Regions from separate parts of the Pectobacterium aroidearum genome, predicted to be linked through region 2. Evidence: predicted binding sites of a transcription regulator. Region 2 holds the regulator's gene; the other holds the start of a gene.
What was found. The regulator LexA, encoded in region 2, represses DNA repair genes until DNA is damaged. The targets are predictions, from matches to a motif close to TNCTGTATGTACATACAGNA.

Region 1 (3,159 bases), 1.4 Mb from region 2:
GCGGAGTCAATAAATCCAGTGTTGGCAGCGGTGTAGTCGGCTTCTGCAACGGCTGTTCATTACGCATCAGGAATGGATGAATCAGCCCCTCCATTGCCGGATGATGCGTTGGCGCTGCTGGCCTGTCCTGTTGCGCAGCGTCTACCGACACTGAAGACGGTTGCGTTGGCTGACCAAACGTCAACGGGTTGCGTTCATTATCGTCGTCATCGTCACCAGCGTGCATCGGTGGAAGATCGGGTTCGGCACGATAAGATGGCTGCGTATACGTCGGCTCACTGAACGTCTGCGGCTCAGGCTCGCGCTCATTCTCCGCGCTAAACGGCGAGAATGAAAAAGCGTTATGCGATGCCACAGGCGTCGGTTGAACGGGTTCACTGACCGCAGGCGATGCTGTCGGAGCAGGCATCTCCTCATCGTACTGTGGTGCATTAGCATCATAGCGGGACTGCTGCTGCGCAGCGAAATCTCTGGCTAACTGTGCTTGCAGAAGCGCGTCTTCATCCTCTTCCTGTAACGGATATTCATCGCCATAACGCTGGCGCTGCTGATTCAGATACTCCTGCTGTAGTGCCGCTTCCTGACGGGCGATGTCATCAGGTGTTTCCTCCTGATAGATATCATTCGTCAATTCCGTTTCCGCACTCTCATTCTGCGCCTGCAGCCTTGCTTGTTCTTCAGCCAGCCGCTGCGACGGCAGTTTAATTCCGTACGACGCCAGTTCGCGGCGGGTAGGAATGCGCACCGGATTAGGGCGCGGCAGTTCTGGCCCGACGCCGCGTTTAATTTGCGGATTATCATCCCCATCAGCACTGAACGCAGGCATAAAGGTGTTGTTCGCGTTGAAATCCGTATCGCGTGCAGGCTGTGGCGGTTCAGCAAAGGGTTGAACCACCGGTGCCGCTACGATCGGCGGTACGACACGCTCTCCGTAACTATTGCCGTAAGGCGTATACGCACTGCTATGGAGTTCGGGCGACGTTGCGATCTCTGGCATCGCTGCGGGTGTTTCAGGGATTTCAAACGAATATAGCGGCGGATTCAGCGATGGTGCCGTATCAACCGTTGATGAGGCAACAGGTGGCACAGCAGCAGGCGCGGAATCAGACAATGGCGAGTCTGGCGCTGTCAATTCAGGGAATGTTGACCCTACCGCAGGCATTTCTGCTGAGAAAGCCGGTGGAGTAGCAGCCGACGCGTTTTCAGTTGAAGATGATGACGCCTCGATCTTATTCTCTGCCGCCGTATCGTTTACGGTATCGGCCACGGAAGGTGCAGAAAACAGAACATCATCGTCATCACGCTGTTGCGTTACCGCCTCGCCCGACGCTTCATCGTGGCGCAGGTTAAGCACATCGCGTTCATCTTCTTCTTCACGATCGTTTTCTTCGCGGTAGTCTTCATCGCGACGTGAACGGTTTGACATAAATGTCAGACAGCTCAACACGCCAGCACCAATTTTTTCAGCGATCGTTAGCCATGACCAACCGGTAAACAGCGTTAACCCGGCTCCCCACACGCACAGCAGAATCAGCGTCGCGCCCATACTGTTGAAACGCGGGATCATTGAACTACTCAACAGGCTTCCCAAAACACCACCGGAAGCAAAATAGTAGAGATCGTCAATATTCAACGCAGCCAGACCACAAGAGGTCAGGATCAGCGCCAATGTCCCAATTAAGCGAAGTGAAAAGGTAAAGTAGTCAATAGACTGGTGGTTATCACGCTGGCGGAAAGCAGCCCAGCACAGAGATAACATAATCGGCGGAATGGCGTAGGCCAGCACACCAAAAATAAAGAACAGCGTATCCGCCAGCCATGCACCTGCTACACCACCAAGGTTGTGAATCGGTTCATGCCATGCAGTCTGTGACCAACTGGGATCGGAAGGGCTGAAACTGAGTAGTGCGACACTGAGATAAACCGCAAAAAGTGCCACAACGATTAAAATCGCTTCAAGCAAACGACGTGTACCACTGAGCTTTTTCAGGGAAACGTCTTTATCTTCTGTATATTCCTGGCTCAAGAGTCTCTCCAGGGGCCTGTAAGGTTTATGACAAAGCGCCGAGAAAACCCGGCGCTGGGACTGTATAAATTCACAGGAGTGTAGCTGAATTTATCGGGTTTTGCACCCACACGTTTATCGCGTCTTAATAACCAGACGGTTGCTTTGCTTCACTTCTTCCATCACCACGTAAGTACGGGTGTCGTTTACGCCTGGCAAACGCAGCAGCGTTTCACCCAGGAGCTTACGGTAAGCAGACATGTCCGGCACGCGCGTTTTCAACAGGTAGTCAAAATCACCCGAAACCAGATGACATTCCTGAATTTCTTCCAGCTTCTGCACCGCAGCATTGAACTGTTCAAACACATCAGGCGCGCCGCGGTTTAGCGTTATTTCAACAAAAACCAGCAGTGACGCATCCAGATAATGTGGGTTTAGCAGCGCTGTATAGCCGTTAATGAAACCCTGTCTTTCCAGACGACGCACACGCTCCAGACAAGGCGTTGGCGACAGACCAACACGTTTGGACAACTCGACATTGGAAATACGCCCATCTTTTTGCAATTCGTTCAGGATGTTACGATCAATACGATCGAGATCTTTTCCTGGCCGTTTTTTAGTGTCTACCATTATTATTGTCTCTCTTCACTTTTCCCTGCACCCGCTTTACCCCGATAGACCTCATGTATCAGAGCTACCCTTAAAGAAGACACGCTGCCTATTTTGTATATCAAAAGTCATTAACTTCTCGTTCTCGCCCCACGTATTGCTCACCCGCGAAAAAGACCATCACGTCATATCCGTGGCCCAAAGGCCTACTACCTGCGCAAAAACGAATAAAAAGCCGAGCTTTTAACTGTTCACATACAAAAAATTTCCTCTTACCCAGATGTTTTCGCAAATGCACAGCCGATTGTCAAAGCAAAACAACGAAAATCAGAAGAAACTGCCAGATTGGATAAGCCAGAGCCACTCACCGAGATGACTTCAATCATTTTACTTATGAATATGGCTGATTTTTCAGCTATTTGTCGTCACCATCGTCATTAACGATTAAACAAATAGCCAGCAACTTTTCTGCATACTTTTTTTACTCCTGTAATTTCCTTACAATCATTCTCATTGTCCGTGGTAGAGACTGTTCATATGGACAT
Region 2 (3,159 bases):
CTCGAGAGAACAGTCCGTTACAGCGTATGGAATTGGATTCATCCAGCCATACTCTGCTTGCGTCGCCGGAAGGTGAACACACCAGTCTGCAACTGCGCCAGCAGGTTTGGATCCACCATGTCGATCTCCAGCAGAATGAGCAAAGCACGATCGCGCTGCAGGGAAATCAGGCATACCTCCAACTGATTCACGGTTCAATGGTGGTAAAAGGCAATCAGAGCAGTGAAGCCCTACACTGTGGCGACGGCGCCTTTATCAAAGAAGAAACAACGTTGACGCTACGGGCAGAATCGCCTTTGCGTGCGCTGCTCATCGATCTGGTCGTCTAGATCTTCTGTCCGTTGTTTTATCAGGAAAACGCCGCCAGTTCGGCGTTTTTATTCAGCCGTGGTAAGATATCCGTCTTGTTCCTCAATGCGTCAGGGTGATATGACAATGGATTCAACCAAACAGGACAAACTTCTTGCCCAGGCTGAACAGATTTGTCAGCAGCGCGCTGTGCGTCTAACGCCACAGCGGTTAGAGGTTTTACGCCTTATGGCACAGCAGTCAGGTGCTATCAGCGCTTATGACCTGCTGGATCTGCTGCGAGTTTCCGAGCCCCAGGCCAAACCGCCGACCGTCTATCGCGCGCTGGATTTTCTGCTGGAACAAGGCTTCATTCATCGAGTCGAATCAAACAACAGCTACGTGCTGTGTCACCATATCGAAGACCACAGCCATACGTCTGCCCTTTTCATCTGTGACCGCTGCGGACAGGTTACGGAACGTCAAACCGAAGGGGTGGAAGAAACATTACGTAGCCTGGCACAGCAGTCGGGATTTACGCTGCGCCACAGCGTTGTGGAAGCGCACGGGCTGTGTGGAGGCTGTCAGGAAGTGGCATCATGCAAGCAGCCGGATCATTGCGATCACGACCATACGGTTCCGATTAAAAAACGCTAGCGCTTATTGATGGGGCCTTCTGCCTGACAAGGTTTTTCTATATAAAAAAAACGATAGCCCTCAGGGCTATCGTTTTTTAGCATCACGTTCACTACCAGTGATATTTGTGATGCTCTTCCCAGTGTTTCACTTCTTTCTCTGCCGCTTCTTTTGCGTACCCGTAACGCTCCTGGATTCTCCCCACCAGTTGGTCACGCTTACCTTCGATGACCGTCAGATCGTCATCCGTTAATTTGCCCCATTGCTCTTTCGCTTTACCTTTAAACTGTTTCCAGTTACCGCTGGCTTGGTCTTTATTCATCAGAATCTCCGTACCTTAGGTGTATTGCGCATAAATGAATCGTCACTACCGACGTAGGCGTCAGTCAGTGTCAGATAAATTGTTCAGTAAGCAGAGTCATCATTCTGTGAACCATCACGGTGCTCTGCACCACTGCCCTTCCTCGATCTGCCAGGCTAACCTAAATGTGATGGCTAATGTTTAATGACTAAACGCTCAATCGAGATAAAAATGCTTACCTTGATAAAAATTATAGTCGAATATTTTACTTAAAATTAAAAATAAGGAATCTGTAACTAGCGAAGGCGCCAAGAAAGGAAAAATGACCGTAAAAGTAATGGAAAAACAGGCGGTAAGGGAGAGAAGAGAAAACACACGCGAAATGTAACGAAATATATACAACTAGCAGATTAACACGCGGGGCACTCACACATGAAGCAACTCACACATAAAGCGATTAACACAAAAACGTGATGCACTGACCCAGAAAGACGAGCAGTGCATCTCTATGACCGTTAGCTCCAGTCGCTGTTACGAATCACGCCAACCGCTAAGCCTTCTATCGAAAAGCTCTGCTGACGCAGGTCAACAACAATGGGGGCAAACTCTTCGTTTTCAGCGAGAAGGTGCACCATATTGCCCTGCTTTTTCAGGCGTTTTACCGTCACTTCATCGTCAATGCGCGCGACGACAATCTGACCATTGCGTACATCTTCCGTTTTATGCACGGCCAGTAAATCGCCATCCATAATACCGATATCTTTCATCGACATGCCGCTCACGCGCAGCAAAAAATCAGCGCTGGGTTTGAACATTGCAGGGTCAACCTGATAGTGACATTCGATATGTTCCTGCGCCAGCAGAGGCTCACCTGCGGCCACGCGACCAACCAGAGGAATACCCGTCTCTTCTTCCATCAGCAGACGAATACCTCGAGAAGCACCCGATACGATTTCAATCACACCTTTACGCGCCAGTGCTTTCAGATGTTCTTCAGCCGCATTGGGAGAGCGAAACCCCAGCTGTTGAGCAATTTCCGCGCGCGTTGGCGGCATTCCGGTCTGCGCAATGTGATCGCGGATCAGGTCATAAACCTGCTGCTGCCTTGCTGTTAATACTTTCATTCCGCCCCCTGGTTGTTTATACAGTCTTGCTGTGAGTATATACAGGTACGCCACAATTGGGAATGGAGATATAGGCAAAGCCTCTGACTTTTATTCATTTATGCGTGCCGTCAGGCAAAATGTTGCCAGAGAATGCTACCCCACACGACAGCCGCTAACACGATGGCAACAAAAACAGCCGCCGACCCGATATCTTTCGCCCGACCGGATAATTCGTGATGCTCAAGGCCAATACGATCGACAACCGCTTCAATGGCGCTGTTAGCCAGCTCAAAAAGCATAATCAATACCACAGACCCGATCAGCAGCAGCTTTTCGACCAGCGTAACCGGCAGCAGACACGCAATAATCACGCCGACAATCGTCAATATTGTTTCCTGACGAAATGCCGCCTCATGTTGCCAAGCCTGCTTCAGCCCCTTAAGGGAATAACCGGTCGCCTTAATAATCCGGGTCATCCCCGTTGCTTTATTCATTTATCCTCCATTCTTTACGTAAAATAGTTCGCATTTTAACGCGCTTACGTTGTCTCACCACCACAGATTTCCGACGCAGTTTCTGGTATCCTTGCGGCGCATTGCTAACAAGAGGCTCCAAGTTGTTATGTCAGGTTGGCGTAAAATTTACTATAAATTATTGAATCTCCCACTAAAACTGCTGGTTAAAAGTAAAGTTATTCCCGCAGATCCCGTGGTCGAGTTGGGGTTAGATCCCTCACGTCCTATACTCTATGTTCTGCCTTATAACTCTCAGGCGGATCTCTTGACGCTACGCGCGAAATGCCTGGCATTGGGGTTACCCGATCCCTCG

Region 1: a site for LexA is predicted at 2,085-2,104, ahead of AB8809_RS14020 (DNA translocase FtsK 4TM domain-containing protein). Genes of this name have one in related genera too.

What each region holds. Positions count from the first base shown of each region.
Region 1 is NZ_CP166097.1:3,066,744-3,069,902, forward strand. It holds gene AB8809_RS14020 (DNA translocase FtsK 4TM domain-containing protein) at 1-2,026, opposite strand, end outside; gene lrp (leucine-responsive transcriptional regulator Lrp) at 2,141-2,635, opposite strand.
Region 2 is NZ_CP166097.1:4,432,137-4,435,295, forward strand. It holds gene AB8809_RS19940 (pirin family protein) at 1-329, shown strand, start outside; gene zur (zinc uptake transcriptional repressor Zur) at 436-945, shown strand; gene AB8809_RS19950 (CsbD family protein) at 1,037-1,246, opposite strand; gene lexA (transcriptional repressor LexA) at 1,741-2,349, opposite strand; gene AB8809_RS19960 (diacylglycerol kinase) at 2,460-2,825, opposite strand; gene plsB (glycerol-3-phosphate 1-O-acyltransferase PlsB) at 2,953-3,159, shown strand, end outside.